One region of the Herbaspirillum sp. Her2 genome, then DNA from elsewhere that is predicted to be linked to it. Evidence: predicted binding sites of a transcription regulator. Region 1 holds the regulator's gene; each other region holds the start of a gene.

The links. Region 1 encodes sigma-54, which starts transcription at its own class of promoters, with help from an activator protein. Its sites were predicted from a motif close to TGGCANGNAANCTGCTTT; they were not measured.
Region 2: the regulator sigma-54 is predicted to act here: its motif matches at 6,174-6,191, upstream of prpB (methylisocitrate lyase).
Region 3: the regulator sigma-54 is predicted to act here: its motif matches at 1,709-1,726, upstream of ACWHXP_RS09035 ([protein-PII] uridylyltransferase).

What each region holds. Positions count from the first base shown of each region.
Region 1 covers NZ_CM176331.1:5,519,236-5,527,095, reverse strand. Annotated here, with positions in the region: gene ACWHXP_RS25130 (KpsF/GutQ family sugar-phosphate isomerase) at 1-319, shown strand, start outside; gene ACWHXP_RS25125 (KdsC family phosphatase) at 319-873, shown strand; gene lptC (LPS export ABC transporter periplasmic protein LptC) at 870-1,478, shown strand; gene lptA (lipopolysaccharide transport periplasmic protein LptA) at 1,530-2,168, shown strand; gene lptB (LPS export ABC transporter ATP-binding protein) at 2,171-2,914, shown strand; gene ACWHXP_RS25105 (RNA polymerase factor sigma-54) at 3,046-4,536, shown strand; gene hpf (ribosome hibernation-promoting factor, HPF/YfiA family) at 4,689-5,051, shown strand; gene ACWHXP_RS25095 (hypothetical protein) at 5,114-5,260, opposite strand; gene grxD (Grx4 family monothiol glutaredoxin) at 5,422-5,733, shown strand; gene ACWHXP_RS25085 (UbiX family flavin prenyltransferase) at 5,756-6,358, shown strand; gene ACWHXP_RS25080 (SDR family oxidoreductase) at 6,447-7,205, opposite strand; gene mdeB (alpha-ketoglutarate dehydrogenase) at 7,367-7,860, opposite strand, start outside.
Region 2 covers NZ_CM176331.1:922,027-929,886, reverse strand. Annotated here, with positions in the region: gene xth (exodeoxyribonuclease III) at 1-59, shown strand, start outside; gene ACWHXP_RS04270 (hypothetical protein) at 142-429, opposite strand; gene ACWHXP_RS04265 (arsinothricin resistance N-acetyltransferase ArsN1 family B) at 429-932, opposite strand; gene ACWHXP_RS04260 (propionate--CoA ligase) at 1,045-2,931, opposite strand; gene ACWHXP_RS04255 (hypothetical protein) at 3,252-3,689, opposite strand; gene prpC (bifunctional 2-methylcitrate synthase/citrate synthase) at 3,953-5,107, opposite strand; gene prpB (methylisocitrate lyase) at 5,181-6,071, opposite strand; gene prpR (propionate catabolism operon regulatory protein PrpR) at 6,390-7,860, shown strand, end outside.
Region 3 covers NZ_CM176331.1:1,989,603-1,997,462, forward strand. Annotated here, with positions in the region: gene rpsB (30S ribosomal protein S2) at 1-496, opposite strand, end outside; gene map (type I methionyl aminopeptidase) at 838-1,662, shown strand; gene ACWHXP_RS09035 ([protein-PII] uridylyltransferase) at 1,808-4,360, shown strand; gene ACWHXP_RS09040 (pseudouridine synthase) at 4,471-5,217, shown strand; gene ACWHXP_RS09045 (cyanophycin metabolism-associated DUF1854 family protein) at 5,293-5,778, opposite strand; gene ACWHXP_RS09050 (cyanophycin metabolism-associated ABC transporter) at 5,782-7,860, opposite strand, start outside.

The DNA.
Region 1 (7,860 bases):
GCTGTCGGCAGCGCTGATGGAAATCACCCGCAAGGGCATGGCCATGACCGCCGTGGTGGATGAGCAATTCCGCCCGGTCGGCGTCTTCACCGACGGCGACCTGCGCCGCCTGCTGGAGCGTGGCCAGGACTTTTCCAAGTTTTACATCGCCGACGTCATGCATGCCAATCCGCAGACCGTCAACCAGGACCAGTTGGCCGTGGATGCCGTGCAATTGATGGAACAATTCCGCATCAACCAGCTGCTGGTCACCGATGCGGCCGGCGTGCTCACGGGCGCGCTGCACATCCACGATCTCACTCGCGCCAAGGTGATCTGATGAACGCGCCAGCCTTCGCCAGCACCCTGCCCGCTGCCGCGCTCGCCAAGGCGGCGGCGATCCGCCTGATGATCTTCGACGTGGATGGCGTGCTCACCGATGGCGGCCTGTTCTACGGCGAGGATGGCGAGGCCTTCAAGCGCTTCAACGCGCTCGATGGCCACGGCATCAAGATGATGCAGCAATACGGCACCGCTGCCGCCATCATCACCGCGCGCCAGTCGCCCTATGTGCTGCGCCGTGCGCGCGATCTCGGCATCGCCCATGTATTCCAGGGCATCCACGACAAGCGCCAGGCCTTCGAACAGCTGCTGCTGCAGGTGCAGTTGACGCCGCAGGATTGCGGCTACCTGGGCGACGACATCATCGACCTGCCGGTACTGACCCGCGTCGGATTCAAGGCCTGCGTGGCCAACGGCCATCGCGAGGTGAAGTCGCGCAGCGACTACGTGACCCAGGCCAGCGGCGGCCATGGTGCCGTGCGCGAGATCTGCGACCTGGTGCTGGCAGCACAAGGCAACTACGAGGCGGCCCTCGCGCCGTACCTGGCATGAGCGGGCGCAGCGGAGAACGCAACGCCGAGCGCATCCGCCTGGCGGTGATTCTGGTGATCCTGATCGCCGGTGCCCTGGGCAGCTTCTGGGTGATGCAGGCCATGCGGGCCGCGGGTGACCAGCAACCGGCGCAGCGTCCGCGTGGCAAACCCGACTACTACCTGGAAAACTTCAACTACGTGCGCATGGGCCCGACCGGTCTGCCGCGCTATGACGTTGCGGGAACGAAGATGGTGCACTACCCCACGGATGACTCCTTCGAGATCACCAAGCCGGTGGTGCACAACCTGGACCAGAACCAGGCACCGATGGAGCTCTACTCGGATACCGCGCGCGTCACCGACGACCAGACGCAGATCCACATGTACGGCAACGCCAACGCCATTCGCGCGCCCTACAAGGGCCGCGAGCAGATGCACCTGGTGTCGGAATACCTGCTGCTGTTGCCTGACGATGAAATCGTCAAGACCGACAAGCCGGTGGCCATGACCATGGGCACCACGCGCCTGAACGGCGTGGGCATGGTGGCCAACAATGCGACCCAGGTGGTGCAGCTGTTCGGCAATGTCCGCGGCTATTACGAGCCCACTCCGAAGAAACGCTAAGCCGGATGACTCCGGGATAAAAACGCCAAGAACCGATCAGACAGGAACCCAATGAAACGCTCATTCTTACTGCCGATGCTGATGCTGGCTGCCGTGTGCGGCGTGGCCAACGCCGAGAAGGCGGACTCCACCAAGCCGACCAACATCGAGGCAGACCAGATGGTCTACGATGACGTGCGCCAGGTGAAGACCTTTACCGGCAACGTGGTCATGACCCGCGGCACGCTGATCATCAAGGCCGGCCGCGTGGTATTGACGACCGACCAGTACGGTTATGAAAATGCGGTGCTGTATGCGGCCCCGGGCGCGCTGGCCAACTTCCGCCAGAAGCGTGACGGCGGTCCCAACCTGTGGATCGAAGGCCAGGCCGAGCGCATCGAGTATTCGGAGCAGACCGAAATCTCCAAGCTGTTCCAGCGCGCGCACATCCAGCGCATGGACGGCGATCGCATCACCGATGAAGTCAACGGCGAATTCATCTCCTACGACAGCCGCGCCGAATTCTATTCCGTGAACAACACCGCCACCGGCGAGAGCAAGCCGGGCGCAGGCCGCATCACTGCGGTGATCCAGCCCAAGAATCCGCCGCCGGCAGGCAGCACCGCGCCGGCCACCCCGTCGGCCCAGCCCGCGGGCAAGAACAACGCCGCGCAGCCTGCAACGCGTCGCGACAGCGGAAAGGATCAGTAACGATGGCAGTCAGCTCGCTGGTCGTTCGCGGCCTGAAGAAAAGTTATGGCGCGCGCCAGGTAGTGCGCGATGTCTCGATGGAATTGCGCAGCGGCGAGGTGGTCGGCCTGCTCGGCCCCAATGGGGCCGGCAAGACCACCTCGTTCTACATGATCGTGGGACTGGTGCCTTCCGATGGTGGCGAGATCGACCTCGATGGCGCGTCCATTTCGCGCATGCCGATCCACAAGCGTGCCACCATGGGCTTGTCCTACCTGCCGCAGGAAGCCTCGGTATTCCGCAAGCTGACGGTGGAAGACAATATCCGCGCCGTGCTGGAACTGCGCCGGGAAGAGGGCAAGCCGCTCTCGCGCGATGAAATCGAAGGCCGCCTCAACAACCTGCTGCACGAATTGCAGATCGAGAAGCTGCGCGAAAGCCAGGCGCTGTCGCTCTCGGGCGGTGAACGCCGGCGCGTCGAGATCGCCCGCGCACTGGCCACCGATCCGCGCTTCGTGCTGCTGGATGAACCGTTCGCCGGTATCGACCCGATTGCCGTGATCGAGATTCAGCGCATCGTGCGCTTCCTGAAGGAACGCGGCATCGGCGTGCTGATCACCGACCACAACGTGCGCGAAACGCTGGGCATCTGTGATCGCGCCTACATCATCAACCAGGGCACGGTGCTGGCCAGCGGCAATCCGGAAGAGATCATCGCCAACGAGTCGGTGCGCCGCGTGTATCTGGGCGAGCATTTCCGCATGTAAGCGGTGCAGTCGGCTTGCCCGATACGCTTGAAGAAATACAGAGTGCACATCACGTAATACGCAACAAGCAATACGCAATACGCAACGACCGGCAGAGCAACCAGCGGGCCACGCCGCTTTCAGAAAGACAGATGAAACAGTCGCTCCAGTTACGTACCTCGCAGCACCTCGCATTGACGCCGCAACTGCAGCAGTCGATCAGACTGTTGCAACTGTCGACGCTGGAACTGCACCAGGAACTGGAACAGATCCTCTCCGATAATCCCCTGCTGGAACGCCTCGACGACGCGCTCGACAATTCGGTACGTCTGCTGGCCGATGGCGCGGTCTCCAGTTCGCCCTCCAGCGGCGTTGCCGAAACCAGTCACGAAGGCAGCGGCGAAGCGGCCCCGGCCGCCAGCGATGGCGATTCCAGCTTCGACTACCAGGACAACGCGCCGGAAGCCGGTGTCACGGGGGATGCCGACTGGAGCTTCGACGACGTCGCGCGCAGCGGCAAGTCGCCAGACGATGACGATGCCCGTCCACAACTCGAAGCGCACGAACTGACCCTGCGCGAACACCTGCTGGAACAGATCCGCGTGACCGCACGCACCCTGCGTGATCGTGCGCTGCTGGAACTGCTCACCGATGCGCTCGACGAGAGCGGCTATCTGGAAGAGCCGCTGGAAGACATCCACGCGCGCCTGCCCGAAGAGCTGGGCATCGACATGGAAGAGCTGTCGATTTCGCTCAAGCTGCTGCAGAGCCTGGACCCGGCGGGTGTCGGTGCGCGCAGTGCCGGCGAATGCCTGGCCCTGCAGATCCGCCGCCTGCCCAAGATTCCCTTCGTGACGCGCAAGCTGGCCTTGAGGATCGTGGAGGATTACCTGCCGCTGTTTGCACAACGCGATTTCAACAAGATCAAGAAGGCACTGGATTGCGATGACGAAGACCTGCGTGAAGCGCAGGCCGTGATCCGCCAGTGCCGTCCGCATCCGGGTGCGGAATTCGCGCGCGATGCCTCGGACTATGTGGTGCCGGACGTGATTGTCAAGCAGACAAAGAACGGCTGGCAGGTCATGCTCAACCATGAGGTCATGCCCAAGCTGCGCGTCAATGCGATGTATGCCAGTGCATTGAAGCAAGCCAAGGGAGAAGGTTCGCTGTCGTCGCAGTTGCAGGAAGCCAAGTGGCTCATCAAGAACATGCGGCAACGTTTCGATACAATTTTGCGCGTCGCGCAGGCTATTGTGGAACGTCAAAGAAACTTCTTTTCACATGGGGCAGTCGCCATGCGCCCCCTTGTGCTGCGTGAAATTGCTGATACACTGGGTCTACACGAGAGCACCATCTCTCGCGTGACGACTCAGAAATACATGCTCACTCCGCATGGAATGTTTGAGTTGAAATACTTCTTCGGTAGCCATGTCGCGACTGAAACCGGAGGTGAAGCATCCTCCACCGCGATACGGGCGCTGATCAAACAGTTGATAGGAGCCGAGAACCCGCAGACCCCATTATCCGATAGCAAGATTGCGGATATGCTGGCAGAACAAGGCATGGTGGTCGCGCGACGCACAGTCGCCAAATACCGCGAAGTGTTGAAGATTCCGCCGGTCAATCTCCGCAAGTCCCTCTGAGTTTTTCCTCAGTTTTTCTGCAGTACCGTTGCTGTGTTCAGGCAAGCATCCGACTGATGCCCGCGCCATCCGACACGAAGACCGTGCCCGTGGTACAGCTGCAGCAGGATCGATTGCACGAACCTCCAGTGACTTCACGATAGGAGTCTTGTATGAATCTGACCATCAGTGGACACCACCTCGAACTGACCCCCGCCATCCGGGAATACGTGCAAAGCAAGCTCTCGCGTATCAAGCGCCATTTCGACAACGTGATCGACGTCAGCGTGATCCTGAGCGTAGATAAACTCACAGAAAAGGAAAAGCGCCAAAAAGCGGAAATCAACGTCCACATCAAGGGGAAGGATCTACATGCGGAAAGCATCGCACACGACCTCTACGCTGCCATTGACACGCTGATCGACAAGCTCGATCGCCAGGTCATCAAGCACAAGGACAAGTTGCAGGAGCATCACTCCATGGCCAAGCGCCTGCCGGACGAAACGCCGGAGGATGCGGTGGCCGGAGCGGCATAAGCCAGGACACCCTCGGCAAGCCACCTCGCAGCCGCAAGGCTGCTGAGAAAGCCAGCCGAATTTCATGAGGAAGGGGCGCGCAAGCGCCCTTTTTCATTTGCGGCCGCCGAACTGGCCAAGCCTGTGGAAAAGATATAAATCATTGCGTAAAGCAACTTTTCCACCGCCGCTGCTGACGATGATGCAAGGGACGGCTTGAATGTCTTCACGGCACCCTCATCTTCGACACAAGAATTTGCATACGATATAAATCATTTCCTCGATGCAATTTTTTTCCCGTTCAGACAGGCCACCAGCATGCAGGCGATTTCAACGCGCCCGCCGGCTTTTCCCTATAATGTCGGGCAATCCCATTTTTAAAGGCACAGCCATGAGCGACGTCCAATCCTGGATCAAAGAAACCGTGACCCAAAACCCCGTGGTGCTGTTCATGAAGGGCACTGCACAGTTCCCCCAATGCGGCTTTTCCGGCAAGGCCATCCAGCTGCTGAAGGCCAGCGGTGCCGAGAACATCGTCACCGTCAACGTGCTGGAAAGCCCGGACGTGCGCCAGGGCATCAAGGAATACTCGAACTGGCCGACCATTCCTCAGCTGTACGTGAAGGGTGAATTCGTCGGCGGCTCCGACATCATGACCGAGATGTACGAGTCCGGCGAACTGCAGACCCTGATCAAGGGCTGAGTTTTACTTACCTGACTGACTCATGAGCAGTTCTTCCAGCCAGCCGCGCCAGCGCCTGATCGTTGCGATCACCGGTGCCACCGGTGCCATCTATGGCGTGCGGCTGCTGGAGCATCTGCGCAAGCATGGCCAGGTGGAAACGCACCTGATGGTGTCCGAAGCTGGCGTGCTCAATCTGCATCAGGAACTGGACATGCGGCGCAAGGATGTGGAAGCGCTGGCCGATGTGGTGCACAACGTGCGCGATGTCGGCGCCTGCATCGCCAGCGGCTCGTTCGCCTCCACCGGCATGGTGGTGGCGCCCTGTTCGATGAAGACCCTGGCCGCCGTGGCGCATGGTCTGTCCGACAACCTCATCACCCGCGCAGCGGATGTGGTGCTCAAGGAACGCCGCCAGCTGGTGCTGATGGTCCGCGAGACCCCGTTCAATCTGGCCCATCTGCGCAACATGACATCCGTCACCGAAATGGGCGGCGTGATCTTCCCGCCCCTGCCCGGCTTCTACCAGCGCCCTGCTTCCATGGAAGAGATGGTGGATCACACGCTGGGACGCGTGCTGGACATGTTCGGGATTTCCATGCAGTTGACGCCGGAGTGGAAGGGCATGAAGGGCGGGACTGAGTGATGCGTTAGCCCTTATCACGTTCGGGCAAAGAAAAATGGCCGCAGCTCATCACCGCGGCCATTTCTTCATCTGGCGAATATAACCCGGCTCACCCCCGCCCGATATACGGCATCTTGGTCGCCATCACCGTCATGAACTGCACATTGGCCTCCAGCGGCAGGCTGTCCATGTAGAGGATGGCACGGGCCACGTGTTCGGCATCCATGGTCGGTTCGACCTTGGTCGAGCCATCAGCCTGCAGCGTGCCCTTCTTCATCAGCGTGGTCATGTCGGTGGACGCATTGCCGATATCGATCTGCCCGCAGGCGATGTCATAGGCACGGCCATCGAGCGAGGTGGCCTTGGTCAGCCCCGTAATGGCATGCTTGGTGGCGGTATAGGAGGCCGAGAACGGGCGCGGTGCATGCGCCGAGATCGAGCCGTTGTTGATGATGCGCCCGCCGCGCGGCGACTGATCCTTCATGATGCGGAAGGCTTCCTGAGTGCAGAGAAAAACGCCGGTCAGGTTGATGTCCACCGCCGCCTTCCACTGCTCCACGCTCAGTTCTTCCAGCGACACCGGCGGCGCAAAGATGCCGGCATTGTTGAAGAGCAGGTCCAGCCGTCCGAAACGCTCGCGGGTCCTGGCGAAGAGCTGCTTCACCGAGGCCGGATCGGTCACGTCGGCCGCCACCACCAGCGCGTTGGCACCATGTTCGCCGGCCAGCTTGCCGGTTTCTTCAAGCGCATCCTGGCGGCGTCCGGCCAGGGCGACGCCATAGCCTTCGCGCAGCAGCGCGAGCGTGATCTGCCGGCCAATGCCGGAACCTGCGCCGGTCACCAGCGCGATACGTTTGGGTGCAGCCATCGTGTGTACTCCTCACTCACTGTAGTTCATGGACGATGCGCATCACGGAGCCATAAAAAAACCGCCCGTGATGCACGGGCGGTTTCACTATAACAAACACGGCGTCGGGCCAGATGAGAGATTTTCAATCCGGCTGGCCGCCGTTCATCTATCGCTCCACTTCATACTGAGGACGACAAGGGCTTGTTCGTATCGATACCCAATGTACGCGCCGCTTCTTGCAGCCGCGCACGTTCATCCCCCCACACTTCACACAGGGCCGTATAAGCAATCCAGCGCGCATCGATCTCGAAGAAGTCCCGCAGGTTCACCCGCGTATCGCTACGCCCAAACCCGTCCGTCCCCAGCGTCACATAGGGTGCCGGCACGAAGGCGCGAATGCTCTCGGGCAAGGTACGGATGTAATCGCTGACCGCAATCACGGGCGCCACACTGCCCTGCAATTGCGCTGTGACATAGGGCTGGCCATCGCTGCCCGACAAGCGCTGTGCGCGTTGTGCCGCCACGCCATCCCGCGCCAGTTCGGTATAGCTGGTCACGCTCCACACCTCGGCCTCGATCTGCCAGTGCTGCTGCAGCAGCGCAGCCGCCGCCACGGCTTCCTTGAGGATGGGGCCGGAACCCAGCAGCCGCACTGGCGCCCCGGGCTTGCGGC
Region 2 (7,860 bases), 1.0 Mb from region 1:
CGCGCAAGTGGGAACAACCCTCGGATCACGCACCGGTGATCGCCACCCTCGCAGACTGAAGCGCCCACGCCGCCAGACATAAAAAAAAACGGCAAATGATTTATATCATTTGCCGTTTTTCATTGAAGCGCGTACCAGAGACTATTCAACGCCACCTTCAGGTGGCGTTTGTTCCTTCTTGTTGCGCATGTTCTTCTCGAACTGCACATCCAGCTTGCTCACGCGCTTGGCCTTCTGCGGTCCCTGGGCGTTGACGAAGCGCACGAAATCATCCAGCTCCATGGCCTCGTTGAGCTTCTCCAGCGGCTGCCCGGCCACGCGCCGGGTCAGGATGAAACGTTCATCGGAGGTGCGCAGCATGGAGTACTCGCGCGATTCGGTACGTTCGTTCAGGCGCTCGATGGCGCTGGCGGCTCGGGTCGATCTCATCATTGGGCCTCTTGCAGTTTGAGTTGCCAGTATCCCACGTCGATCCAGCGTCCCATCTTGTAACCCACTTCCGTAAAGACGCCACAGGCCACGAAGCCCACGCTCTCATGCAGCGCCACGCTGGCCGGGTTGGGCTGGGCAATGCCCCCGATGACCAGATGCACGCCCAGGGGCTTCAACTGCGCAATCAGTTCGCGATAAAGCTGCTTGCCGATGCCGCGCCCACCGGCATCGTGGCGCAGGTAGACCGAGCTCTCCACCGAGTGCCGGTAAGCCGCACGCGGCTTCCACTTGCTGGCATAGGCATAGCCCAGCACCTCGCCCTGCTCTTCAAAGACCAGCCAGGGGAAATCAGCCTGCACATCGGCAATGCGCGCGGCCATGGTCTCGACGCTGACCGCTTCGGTCTCGAAGCTGATCACGGTGGTCTGCACGTAATGGTTGTAGATGCCGCAGAGGGCGGGAGCATCGGCAGCGGTGGCCGGGCGGATGGAGGGCGACATGGGCGGGACGCAATCGTGGAAAAGCGAAAGCCGTCAGTGTAACCAAATTACGCCAGGCACGGCGTCCCTGCTCCGCTGCAGGGACGCCGTGCCTTCATGAGGGAATTGCGAGTCAGTCCTTGATGACCGCCCGCACCTGCTCCAGCGCCGCCGGATCCTCGATGGTGGGCAGGTCGCCCGGATCGCGTCCTTCGCAGATGGACTGGATGGCCCGGCGCAGGAGCTTGCCCGAGCGCGTCTTGGGCAAGCCGCTGACGAAAAACACCCTCGCCGGGCGGCCCACTGCGCCGATCTGCTTGTCCACCACGCCCATGATTTCCGCTTCCAGCGCACGGCGCCCCTCGGGCGTGGCAATCGCATCGGCCTGCTTGGGAATGGCGAAGGCAATCGCGACTTGTCCCTTGAGCTTGTCTTCCACGCCGACCACGGCCACTTCGGACACGTTGGGATGGCTGGAGATGCTCTCCTCGATTTCGCGCGTGCCCAGCCGATGGCCAGCCACGTTGATGACGTCATCGGTGCGGCCCAGGATGAAGTAGTAACCGTCCTGGTCCCTGATGCCCCAGTCGAAGGTCGAGTAGACCTCGCGCGGCAGGCTGCGCCAGTAGGTGTTGACGAAGCGCTCATCGTCGCCATAGACGGTCTGCATGCAGCCCGGCGGCAGCGGGCCTTCAATGGCCACCACGCCCTTCTCGTCAGCCGCGCAAGGCTCGCCGGTCGCTTCGTTCAGGATGGCCAGCCGATAGCCCGGCATCGGCACCCCGGGACTGCCCAGGCGCGTGGGCTTGTCGCTGATGCCCTTGGCAATCGAGATGATGGGCCAGCCCGATTCGGTCTGCCAGTAGTTGTCGATGACCGGCACCTTCAGCGCGCCCGAGATCCAGCTCGACGTCGTTTCATCCAGCGGCTCGCCGGCCAGATAAAGGGCCTTGAGCGAAGACGTGTCGTAGCGCTCCATGCATTCGGCCGGCTGTTTCTTCAGCACGCGGATGGCCGTCGGTGCGGAGAACATGCGCGTGACCTTGTATTTCTCGACGATGCTCCACCAGATGCCCGCATCGGGCCGGATCGGCAAGCCTTCATAAAGCACCGTCGCCATGCCCGCAATGAGCGGCCCGTAGACGATGTAGGAATGGCCCACTACCCAGCCAATATCGGAGGTGCAGAAATAAGTCTCGCCCGGCTTGCCGCAGAAGATGTGCTGCATGGACGAGGCCAGCGCTACGGCATAGCCGCCCACGTCACGCTGCACGCCCTTGGGCTTGCCGGTGGTGCCGGAGGTATAGAGCACGTAACTGGTTTCATTCGATTCCAGCCAGGCCACCGGCACCGGCTGGTCCAGGTGTTGTTCACGCAAGGGCGCGTAGTCGACGTCGCGTTGCGCCGTGCGCGCCATCTCCGCCAGACCGCGATCCACCAGCAAGACCTTCTGCGGCTTGTGCTGCGCCAGGTTGATTGCTTCGTCGAGCAAACCCTTGTACGGAATCACCTTGCCGCCACGCGAACCGGCATCTGCCGAGACGATCAGGGTCGGCTGCGCATCATCGATGCGCGAGGCCAGGCTGTTGGAGGCAAAGCCGCCGAACACCACCGAATGCACCGCGCCAATACGGGCGCAGGCCAGCATGGCGAAGACCGCCTCGGCGATCATCGGCATGTAGATCAGCACGCGGTCGCCGCGCCGCACGCCCAGCGACAGCATGGTGGCGGCCATGGCCTGCACTTCGCGATGCAGCTCGGCGAAGTCGTAGACGCGTTCGGTGTTGGTCTCGGTGGAGATGGCGATCAGCGCCGCCTGATGCGGCCGCTCGCCCAGATGGCGATCCACCGCGTTGTGACAAAGATTGGTGGTGCCGCCGATGAACCAGCGCGCAAACGGTGCGCGGGAATAATCGAGGGTGCGGGTGAACGGTTTGTCCCAATGAATGCGCTGCGCTTCTTCTGCCCAATAGGCTTCAGGCTGCTCGATGGAACGGCGATAGAAATCCTCGTATTGCATGACGTCTCCTCATGTCTCTCGAATTGAAAACCGCTGTCGGCCTTGCGCAGCGTGGCTTGCAGGCCGATGGTCGCGTGGCTCTGGTGCATGGGCAAAAACCTGTTTGCCATGCGTGGCCCTCATGCGACGATGAAACCAGTCTTGCACCTGAATCTTACGAGGGGCTGAATCCGCCGCTTGCATCAGCGGTCTTCGATGATTCAAATCAAGCAGGAGCGATGCCGACAGCAAGACGCCATCGGCACGACAAGGGAGGAGGAAATGCGAGGTGGAAAGAACGCGCCGACGTCAGACCTGCACGACGGCGCGGCGCTGCGTTGTCAGCGCGTGCGGCAGTCGTTGGCCAGCTGCTGCCCGATCTTGGAATTGAGCAGCATGGACTTCGACGGGATCTGGATCCACACCAGGCCTTCGCCCTTGTTCTCCAGACGCACTGCACCGGTCGAGGTGCTGACCGGGTTCATCATGTAGCTGCTGCCCTTCCACACCAGCGTGACGCCATCGGTCACGCGGCCATCCATGCGGATTTCCACCTTGTTGCCCATCTCGCAGCTGAAGGCACCGGTCTTCAATTGCGTGGCCCAGCTCGGCTGTGTGGCAGCGGGCGACTGCAGCAGCTGCGGCAGCACCGGCTTGGTCTCGGTGACCGGCACGGGCGTGGAAGAACAGGCGGACAGGGCAACAGCCACAACACCGGCCAGCACGAAGGAAGTCAGGGGCAATGCAGAAAGACGGCGGGAAACGATGGCAGCAATCATCGGATGATCCATGGAGAGTCAGGGGTGGACGCGGGGGCGAAAAAGATCCGACCGCATCTTAGCAAGTTATTGCATCTGACTCGACCACATGTAACGCTTGTTACAAATCTGCCTGCGCACTGCCACTGTCCCGGGGAATGTGGCGGCCGACACGCGCCAGCCGCCGCTTCCTTCTTCTTGCTGCTCCCTCTCCCTCTCTTGCCCCTCATGCCCGCGCCATCCGCTGATGACTCAACTGCGCGGGCACTTCGTCTTGCTTGGTCTTACTTGCGCTTGCTGATCGGCACGAACTTCAGGTCTTCCGGTCCCACGTAGTTGGCCGAGGGGCGGATGATCTTGTTGTCGATGCGCTGTTCGATGATGTGCGCCGCCCAGCCCGAGGTGCGGGCAATGACGAACAGCGGCGTGAACATCGCGGTCGGTACGCCCATCATGTGGTAGGACACGGCCGAGAACCAGTCCAGGTTGGGGAACATCTTCTTGATGTCCCACATGACCGTTTCCAGGCGTTCGGCGATGTCGAACATCTTGGTCGAACCAGCTTCCTTGGAGAGCTTGCGCGCCACTTCCTTGATGACCTTGTTGCGCGGGTCGGAGATGGTGTAGACCGGGTGGCCGAAACCGATCACCACTTCCTTGTTCTCGACGCGGCGGCGGATGTCGGCCTCGGCTTCGTCGGGGTTGTCGTAGCGCTTCTGGATCTCGAAGGCCACTTCATTGGCGCCGCCGTGCTTGGGGCCGCGCAGTGCGCCGATGGCACCGGTGATGGCCGAATACATGTCCGAACCGGTGCCGGCGATGACGCGGCCGGTGAAGGTGGAGGCGTTGAATTCGTGTTCCGCGTACAGGATCAGCGAGGTGTGCATGGCCTTCTCCCAGGCGTCGGAAGGCTTCTCGCCGTGCAGCAGGTGCAGGAAGTGCGCGCCGATGGAATCGTCATCGGTCTCGACTTCGATGCGGTTGCCATTGTGGCTGTAGTGGTACCAGTACAGCAGCATGGAACCGAGCGACGCCATCAGGCGGTCGGCGATGTCGCGCGCGCCGGGGGTGTTGTGGTCATCCTTCTCGGGCAATACGCAACCCAGTGCCGAGACGCCGGTGCGCATCACGTCCATCGGGTGCGACGCGGCAGGCAGCCATTCCAGTGCCGCCTTGACGTTGGCCGGCAGGCCGCGCAGGGCCTTGAGCTTGGCCTTGTAGGCGCGCAGTTCGGCCGCTGTCGGCAGCTTGCCGTGCACCAGCAGGTGAGCGATTTCCTCGAACTCGCAGCTGTCGGCCACGTCCAGGATGTCGTAGCCGCGATAGTGCAGGTCATTGCCGGTCTTGCCGACGGTACACAGGGCGGTGTTGCCAGCGGTCACGCCAGAGAGGGCAACGGATTTCTTGGGCTTGAAACCGGGGGCTTGCTGATCGCTCATCGTGTTCTCCTCGTAGTCTGTATTAGGTCGAAACTGATTATCGGAAGGGGGTATTCGGTCTTGCGGTAATGTTTTACTTGTTCTTCTGCTGGGCAAACAGCGCATCCAGACGCTGCTCGTAGCTGTGGTAATCGATGCGGTCATAGAGCTCCATGCGGGTCTGCATGGTATCGACCACGTTCTTCTGGGTGCCGTCGCGGCGAATCGCCTGGTAGACGTTTTCGGCGGCCTTGTTCATGGCGCGGAAGGCCGAGAGCGGATAGAGCACCAGGCCCACATCGGCCTCCTTCAATTCGTCGACCGTGAACAGCGGCGTCGAGCCGAATTCTGTGATGTTGGCCAGGATCGGCACCTTCACCGCATTGGCGAACTGCTTGTACATGGCGAGGTCGGTGATGGCTTCCGGGAAGATCATGTCGGCACCTGCTTCGACGCAGGCCACGGCGCGCTCGATGGCGGCGTCCAGCCCTTCGACCGCCAGCGCATCGGTGCGCGCCATGATGACGAAGTTCTCATCGGTACGGGCATCGACGGCGGCCTTGATGCGGTCCACCATTTCCTGTTTGGTGACGATTTCCTTGTTGGGACGATGGCCGCAGCGCTTGGCGCCGACCTGGTCTTCGATGTGCATGGCGGCCGCGCCGAACTTGATCATGGACTTCACGGTGCGCGCCACGTTGAAGGCCGAGGCACCGAAGCCGGTATCGACGTCCACCAGCAGCGGCAGGTCGCACACGTCAGTGATGCGGCGCACGTCGGTGAGCACGTCATCCAGGTTGGAGATGCCCAGGTCAGGCAGGCCCAGCGAACCCGCAGCCACGCCGCCGCCGGACAGGTAGATCGCGCGGAAGCCGGCACGCTTGGCCAGCAGGGCGTGATTGGCGTTGATCGCGCCGATGACTTGCAAGGGGGATTCTTCCTGGACGGCCTGGCGGAACGCTGCGCCTGCGGAGTGGAGAGCCATGGTGGACACCTTCTCGATGAGGTTGGAATACGGAAAGTCGGGATTGCCTGACTGCGGCGGGCGGGGCTGCATCACACCCGTCCTGCGACATGTGCGTTCACCATTGCAACGGCCGTGCCATCGCAGTGCAGCATTGCATGGCGCAAGGCATGAAAAAACCTTCATATCGTCTGAAACCAGCGCCGGACAAGGCTGGCAGGCTTCCCTTCCGGTGCGCTCTCCGGGCGTACCCGCCTTCTGTCGCGTTGATGTTCCGCATCCCCGGCCGTTTCATCGGTGTTACATTAACGTTTCACTGAAACGCCCCGAACACTTGCCATGAAACGCCCTGCCCCCGCTGACCGCCTGGCCGACAAGCCCGTGATCTGGACCGTGTCCGTGTCGCGCCTCTCCGAACTCTTCCGCGACATCACGCTGGAATTCGACGGCGTGGCCGACATCGAGCCCATACACCTGGGCTTCGACGAGGCCGTGCGCGCCATCCGCGAGCGCCTGGCCAGCGAGCGCTGCGACGTGGTGATCTCGGCCGGTTCCAACGGTGCCTATCTGAAGAGCCGCCTCCCGGTGCCGGTGGTGGTGGCGCGCGCCAGCGGCTTCGACGTGATGCAGGCACTGGCCCGTGCCCGCCAGATCAGCCCGCGCATCGGGCTGGTCACTTATCAGGAGGCGATGCCGGCCCTGACCGAATTCCAGCAGATGTTCGGACTCGACATTGCCCAGCGCACCTATGCCACCGAAGAAGACGCGCGCGCCGTAGTGCAGGAACTGAAGGCCGGCGGCGTGCAGGCGGTGGTCGGGGCCGGGCTCATCACCGACCTGGCCGAGGAAGCGGGGATGCAGGGGATCTTCCTCTACTCCTCGGCCACGGTGCGGCAGGCCTTTGAAGATGCGCTGGAACTGGCGCGTCTGACGCAACTGGAAAGCACGCGCGGCCCCAGCCTGCCGGTGGCCGACAGCCTGCGCGCACGGCATCACCTCAAGGATCTGCGAGGCGATTCTGAGGTGATGGAAACGGTGCGTCAATCGATCACGCTCTTTGCGCGCTCGCCGGCCAACGTATTGATCCAGGGTGAGACCGGCACCGGCAAGGAACTGGCGGCGCAAGCCATCCATCGTGCTCATCCGCGCATGCAGGGCAAGACCCAGGCAGCCCACCCCTTCGTGGCCATCAATTGCGGCGCGCTGGCCGAATCGCTGCTGGAATCCGAACTGTTCGGTTATGAGGAAGGCGCTTTCACCGGGTCGCGCCGTGGCGGACGGGCCGGTGTCTTTGAAGCGGCCCATCGCGGCACGCTGCTGCTCGATGAAATCGGCGAGATGCCGCTGCCACTGCAGACGCGATTGCTGCGCGTGCTGGAAGAGCGCGAAGTCGTGCGCGTGGGCGGCACGCGGCCCATTGCGGTCCAGGTGCGCATCATCAGCGCCACCCACTGCGATCTGGAAGCGCGGGTGCGTGAAGGACGTTTTCGCGCAGACCTGTATTACCGGCTCAGCGTACTGCGTTTGCAGTTGCCGCCCTTGCGGGCGCGCCGCGAGGATATTGCCGCACTGGCTGAATGGCATCTCAAGCATGCGCTGGCGGCACTGGATGCGCGGCCGCACGCCAACCTGGGGGCCGAGATCCTGCGCTGTGCACCGCTGCTGTGTGCCTACGACTGGCCCGGCAACGTGCGCGAGCTGCGCAACCTGATGGAACGGCTGGCCCTGTTCCTGGCCGCAGAGCCGCTGCAGGCGCTGACACCCGCGCTGATCCAGCGGGTGGCGCCGGAACTGGCGGGGATGGCGCAGC
Region 3 (7,860 bases), 2.1 Mb from region 1:
CGACGTCGATGACGAAGATGGCGTCAGGAATGCCGCCCATGTCCTTGATGCCGCCGATGGCCTTTTGCAGCTTTTCCTGTTCACGGGTGAACAGCAGGGCTTCCTTCTTCGACAGCTTCTCGACCGAACCGTCTTCGATGGCAGCTTCCATGTCCTTCAGGCGCTTGATCGAGGTCTTGATGGTCTTGAAGTTGGTCAGCATGCCGCCCAGCCAGCGCTGGTCAACGTAGGGCACGCCAGCGCGTTGCGCTTCAGCAGACAGGATGTCGCGGGCTTGACGCTTGGTACCAACGAACAGGATGGTGCCACGGTTGGCCGACAGCTGGCGCACGTACTTGACGGCTTCCTGGTACATGCCCAGGGTCTTTTCCAGGTTGACGATGTGAATCTTGTTGCGATGGCCGAAAATGAAGGGGGCCATCTTGGGGTTCCAGAAGCGAGTTTGGTGACCGAAGTGGACACCGGCTTCCAGCATTTCGCGCATGGTAACGGACATGAATTTCTCCAGGGTTAGGTCTGGAATCCGCTCGGTCATCCGGCTCATGCAGCCGGACACCCTTTTAGCGAACGGATTCGCGTTTCAAAAGATAATTTACGACACTTATTGCCAAACAGACATGAAGAATCATTCCGCACACCGCATTCGACAACCGACCTGAGGTTTTCAGATCAGCCCGGCATTCTACTCGACCCATCACTTTTGTTCAAGTAGCACATGAAGATAAGGAACGCAGCCAAACGCCGTCCCCGGCTTGTCGGCCGGAGCCGGCAAAACAGAAAGCACCCCCGTCGTCTATAATCCCGTCTTGACGATTTTCTAGCGAATTGCGATTCATCATGGGCAACATCACCATCAAGACCGCCGAAGACATCGAAGGCATGCGCGTGGCCGGCCGCCTGGCCGCCGAGGTACTGGACTACATCACCCCCTTCGTGAAGCCGGGCGTGACCACCGGCGAGATCGACCGCCTCTGCCACGAGTACATGACCAACGTGCAAGGCAGCATCCCGGCCCCACTGAACTACTGCCCGCCGGGCTACACGCCCTACCCCAAGGCCATCTGCACCTCACTGAATGACGTGATCTGCCACGGCATCCCCGGCGACAAGGTGATGAAGAACGGCGACGTGCTCAACATCGACGTCACCATCATCAAGAATGGCTACCACGGCGACACCAGCCGCATGTTCTTCCTGGGCGAGCCGTCCATCCTGGCACGCCGCCTGACCGAGATCACCTATGAATGCATGTGGCTGGGCATCTCCAAGATCAAGCCGGGCGCACATTTGGGCGACATCGGCCACGTCATCCAGCAGCACGCCGAAAAGGCCGGCTACAGCGTGGTGCGCGAGTTCTGCGGCCACGGCATCGGCAAGGTCTTCCATGAAGAACCGCAAGTCCTGCACTACGGCCGCCCCGGTACGCTGGAGAAGCTGGAAGCCGGCATGATCTTCACCGTGGAACCGATGATCAACGCCGGCCGCCGCGAGATCCGCGAAATGGGCGACGGCTGGACCATCAAGACCAAGGACCGCAGCCTGTCAGCCCAATGGGAACACACCGTGCTGGTCACCGAGACCGGCTTCGAAGTGCTGACGGTGTCGCCCGGCATGCCGGCACCGCCGGCCTTCATCCAGAACCAGGCCGCCACCCCGGCGTGACCCAGGCGGCCGGAACCATGTGCCCCTCCACCCTGCACACAGTTTCCGGCACGAAACCTGCTTCGAGCGCAAAGCCGCATGGGGATGCGGCTTTGTTCATATAGGCGCCGCCCCGCCGCCCTGCTTGCCTTAATTGCCGACCACGATGCCCACACTCGCCATCACGCTCAAGAAACAGCTCAAGGCCGCGCGCCAGCAAGCCATCGAGGTGTTCCAGTCCAACCACAAGACCGAGCAGTTGCTGGCCCAGTTGCGCCGCAACGTGGACGAAGCCCTCACCACTGCCTGGGAAGAACTGGGCATGTCCGGCAATGCCGCCCTGGTGGCCGTGGGCGGCTATGGCCGGGGCGAGCTGTTCCCGCATTCGGATGTGGATGTGCTGATCCTGCTGGACCAGGCCCCGGATGCCGCCAAGAAGGAAAAGCTGGAATCCCTGGTGCAGCTGTTCTGGGACATCGGCCTGGAAATCGGCCACAGCATCCGCACCATCGACGAATGCCTGGATGAATCGGCCGCCGACATCACGGTGCAGACCAGCCTCCTGGAAGCCCGCCTGGTGACCGGCAACCGCGCCCTCTTCAAGAAATTGCAGGAGCGCTACCATGCCGCGCTGGACCCTCTGGCCTTCTTCCAGGCCAAGACCCTGGAAATGCGCCAGCGCCACATCAAATATGAAGATACGCCCTACAGCCTCGAACCCAACTGCAAGGAAAGCCCCGGCGGCCTGCGCGACCTGCAGGTGATCCTGTGGGTGGCCAAGGCGGCGGGCCTGGGCAACTCCTGGGGCGAGCTGGCCGAACACGGCATGCTGACCTCCACCGAGGCGCGCCAGCTGCGCCAGAAGGAACGCGCCTTCAAGGACATTCGCATCCGCCTGCACATCCTGACCGACCGCCGCGAAGACCGGCTGGTCTTCGACATCCAGACCCAGCTCGCCGAGACCTTCGGCTTCAAGACCACCGACACCCGCCGCGCCAGCGAATATCTGATGCAGCGCTACTACTGGGCGGCCAAGGCGGTCACGCAGCTCAACACCATCCTGCTGCAGAACATCGAAGCCCACCTGTTCCCGCAGCAGGCGGTGCCGCGCCCGCTCAACGAGCGTTTCAACGAGGTCAACGGCTTCGTCGACATCGCCCATGACAAGGTCTTCGAGGAGACGCCGTCAGCCATGCTGGAAGTCTTCCTGGTGCTCTCCGAGCATCCGGAACTGAAGGATATGTCGGCGCGCACCCTGCGTGCGCTATGGCATGCGCGCTTCAAGATCGACAATGCCTTCCGCGCCAATCCGGAAAATCATCGCCTGTTCATGCAGATCATCCAGAGCAAGCGCGGCATCACCCACGCCCTGCGTGGCATGAACAGCACCAGCGTGCTGGGACGCTACCTGCCGAACTTCCGCCAGATCGTCGGCCAGATGCAGCATGACCTGTTCCACGTCTACACGGTGGACCAGCACATCCTGATGGTGGTGCGCAACGTACGCCGCTTCACGATGAGCGAACATGCGCATGAATATCCCTTCTGCAGCCAGCTCATGGCCAACTTCGGCCAGCCCTGGGTGCTGTACATCGCGGCGCTGTTCCACGACATCGCCAAGGGCCGGGGCGGCGACCACTCCAAGCTGGGCATGGACGATGCGCGCGCCTTCTGCGAGCAGCACGGCATCTCGCCGGACAATACCGAGCTGATCGTGTTCCTGGTGGAGCAGCATCTGGCCATGTCGCACGTGGCCCAGAAGCAGGATATGTCGGACCCCGACGTCATCACCGCCTTCGCCCAGCTGGTCAAGGACGAACGCCACCTGACCGCGCTCTACCTGCTGACGGTGGCCGACATCCGCGGCACCAGCCCCAAGGTCTGGAACGCCTGGAAGGGCAAGCTGCTGGAAGACCTGTACCGCATGACCCTGCGCGTGCTGGGCGGCGAAGCGCCCTCGGCCGACCGCGAACTGAAGAATACCCAGCAGGAAGCCATCAAGACCCTGCGCCTGTACGGCCTGCCGGCCGACGCCCACGAAGCGCTGTGGAAGCAGCTGGACGTGGCCTACTTCCTGCGCCACGACGCCTCCGACATCGCCTGGCAGACGCGCTGCTTCTACGACAAGGTCGATACCGGCGTACCGCTGGTGCGCTGCCGCCTGGCGCCCATTGGCGAAGGCGTTCAGGTAGCGGTCTACACGCCCGACCGCCCTGACCTGTTTGCGCGCATCTGCAGCTATTTCGACGAAAAAAGCTTCAGCATCTTCGACGCCAAGATCCACACGACCCGCAACGATTACGCGCTGGACGCCTTCCTGATCAATGCCCCGGTGTTCGCCAAGAACTACCGCGACATCATCAACCTGATCGAGCACGAACTGGGGGCCCTGCTGCAGTCCGACGCCCCGCTGCCGGCTCCTTCCAAGGCTCGCCTGTCGCGCCTGTCGCGCACCTTCCCGGTCAATCCGTCGGTGGATTTGCGCCCGGATGAGCGCGGCCAGTACTACCTGCTGTCGGTCTCGGCCAATGACCGCGCCGGGCTGCTGTATTCGATCTCCAACGTGCTGGCCAAGTACCGCATCAACCTGCATACCGCCAAGGTCATGACCTTGGGCGAGCGCGTGGAAGACGTCTTCCTGATCGACGGCCCCGGCCTGTCCCAGCCGCGCAACCAGATCATGCTGGAAACCGAACTGCTGCAGACCCTGCGCATCTGACCCGCATCACCCTGTCCGCGCTGCCGCCCCAGTCTGGCGCGGCGGCGCGGCTGGCCGTACAATCTCACCCTCGCCGCTGGCCGGCCTCCGTTTTTCGCAAGGCAATCCCCATGACTGAACCTGTACGACTTTCCAAACGCATGTCCGAACTCGGCCTGTGCTCGCGCCGCGAAGCCGACGAATGGATAGAAAAAGGCTGGGTGCGCGTGGATGGCCAGGTGGTGTCGGTGCTGGGCAGCAAGGTGCTGCCGCACCAGAAGGTCACCGTGGAACGCCAAGCCAGCGCCGAGCAGGCCCAGCGTGTGACCATCCTGATCAACAAGCCCATGGGCTACGTCAGCGGCCAGGCCGAGGATGGCTACAAGCCGGCCATGGTGCTGGTCAATGAACAATCGCGCTGGGCTGAAGACCAGACCGAGATGCGCTTCCACCCGCGCCAGCTGAAGAGCCTGGTGCCGGCCGGGCGGCTGGACATCGATTCGGTGGGCTTGCTGGTACTGACCCAGGATGGCCGCATCGCCAAGCAGTTGATTGGCGAGGATTCGGCGGTCGACAAGGAATACCTGGTGCGCGTGCAATACACGCGTCCCGGCAAGCTGCCCGAATCCGATCTCAAGCGCCTGAACCACGGCCTCATCATGGATGGCAAGCCGCTGCGTCCGGCCAAGGTGGTGTGGCAGAACGAGGATCAGTTGCGCTTCACCCTGCGCGAAGGCAAGAAGCGCCAAATCCGCCGCATGTGCGACATGGTCGGACTGAAGGTAATCGGCTTGAAGCGCGTGCGCATCGGCGGGGTCAAGCTGGGTGAGCTGCCGACCGGACAGTGGCGCTACCTGCGGCCGGATGAGAAGTTCTGAGCCTCAACCCGCTCCATACAAGAACGGCCCTGATTCATCATCAGGGCCGTTCTTTTTTGCCGCAGGCAAAAAGGATCAGAGGAAACGATCCAGGATCTTGCGGCTGTGCTTGTCCAACGCCTTCTGGTCGCGGATCAGGAACTGGATGCCGTGGCTGTCGGCAATCAGCAGCGCCGGCGCGGCCAGGCGGCGGATGTCTTCCTCGCCCTTGAGCGTGAAGGTGGTGGTACCGCGCGTGGTCTGCACGGTCCAGTCGCTGGGCGTGGCGAAGGTCGACACGCTGACGATACGCTGGATCTCCGGCATGAACTCGCGGCTGGCCAGTTCTTCCTCAATCAGGCGGCGCGTGGGCGCATCCACTTCCTCCAGGGTATCGATCCAGGCCAGCTCGTGGCCGTCGCTGCTGACCAGAGACAGGCCGCGATCGGGCGATGTGACCGGAAATGCACGTACCGGAATCACGTGCTCGTGCAGGCCGCCCTGGGCGTCGGTCAAGACCAGACGTCCGAAAGCATTGCGTTCCAGGGTGAAGCTTTGGGCAGAATTGTTGGTGGTGCTCATGGCTTATTCGCCCTTCTCTTCTTCGCTCACCGAGACCTCGGCATCGCCCTCAGGATTGCGCGCCTGGGCCTGGTAGAGCTTGTAGTAATGCCCTTCCCGGGCCATCAATTCTTCGTGGTTGCCGACTTCGACCACCTGGCCGCGATCCAGTACCACCAGGCGATCAGCCTTGCGCAGGGTCGACAGGCGGTGCGCGATGGCAATCGTGGTACGGCCCTGGACCAGGTTGTCCAGCGCCTTCTGGATTTCCTTTTCGGTGGTGGTATCGACCGAGGAAGTGGCCTCGTCCAGGATCAGGATGCGCGGGTCGATCAGCAGCGCGCGCGCAATCGAGATGCGCTGGCGCTCACCGCCCGACAGGGCCTGGCCGCGCTCACCGACCAGCGAGTCATAGCCTTGCGGCAGGCGCAGGATGAACTCATGCGCATGGGCCGCACGGGCCGCCGCGATGATTTCCTCGCGGGTGGCTTCCGGCTTGCCGTAGGCAATGTTCTCGGCAATGGTGCCGAAGAACAGGAAGGGTTCCTGCAGCACCAGGCCGATGTTGCGGCGGTATTCGGAAATGGGCAGCGAACGGATGTCCACGCCATCGATGCGGATCGCCCCTTCGGAGACATCGTAGAAGCGGCAGATCAGGTTGACCATGGTGGACTTGCCCGAACCGCTGTGGCCGACCAGTCCGATCATCTCGCCCGGCGCAATGGACAGGCTCATGTTGCGGATCACCGCACGGTTGCCGTAGCGGAAGCCGATGTTGCGCACTTCGATGGCGCCCTTGACGTTTTCCAGGTGCACCGGGTTGGCCGGTTCCGGCACGCTGGAGACGTGGTCCAGGATGTCGAAGATGCGCTTGGCACCGGCGGCGGCCTTTTGGGTCACCGAGACGATGCGGCTCATCGAATCCAGACGGGTATAGAAGCGGCTGATGTAAGCCAGGAAGGCGGTCAGCACACCGACCGTGATCTGGTTGCTGGAGACCTGCCAGATCCCGAACACCCACACCACCAGCAAGCCCACTTCGGTCAGGAAGGTGACCGTGGGCGTGAAGAGCGACCAGATCTTGTTGACCCGGTCATTGACCATCAGGTTGTGACGGTTGGCTTCGCGGAAACGCGCCACTTCGCGCTTTTCCTGCGCAAAAGCCTTCACCACGCGGATGCCGGGGATGGTATCGGCCAGCACATTGGTCACTTCCGACCAGATGCGGTCGATCTTCTCGAAACCGTGGCGCAGACGATCACGCACCACGTGAATCATCCAGGCGATGAACGGCAGCGGCAACAAGGTCACCAGTGCCAGCCAAGGGTTGATCGAAATGAGGATGGCCGCCGTCATGATGATCATCAGCACGTCGATGGCGAAATCCAGCAGGTGCAGCGACAGGAACACGCAGATGCGGTCGGTTTCCGAGCCGATGCGGGCCATCAGGTCGCCGGTGCGCTTGCCGCCGAAATACTCCTGCGACAGCCGCAGCAGGTGCGCATAGGTGGTGGTGCGCAGGTCTGCGCCGATGCGCTCGGACACCAGCGCCAGGATGTAGGTACGCGCCCAGCCCAGTCCCCAGGCCAGTACCGCCGCGCCCAGCAGGCCAGACAGGTAAAGCGTGGCCAGGTGGGTGTCAATGGGAGTGCCGTTCTGGAACGGGATCAGCACGTTGTCCATCAGCGGCATGGTCATGTAGGGCGGCACCAGCGTGGCGGCGGTGGAGGCCAGCGTCAGCAGGAAGCCCAGCAGCAGCGAGCCCTTGTAGGGCTTGGCGAAGCGCGAGAGGCGGAACAGCGCCCAGGTCGACGGCGGCGCTTCCTTGGTTTCCGGACAGATGGCACAGGTTTCCTGTCCTTCCGGCAGCACGGCCTTGCAGGTCGGGCAGACGTCGCCCTCCTCTTCGGCCTGCACGCCCGAGGCCAGCAGGTCGCGCTGCTGCTCGAACAGCTTGACCAGGCGCAGCGCCTGCGGATTCTGGGCCAAGGTGTAACGCCAGGCGGCCAGCCGGCTGGCAGCGTCGCACAGCTCCAGGGTACCCACACCGGCGTGGTCGACATGCTTCAGTTGCAGCTCGGGCCGATAGGCCCACTCCTGCCA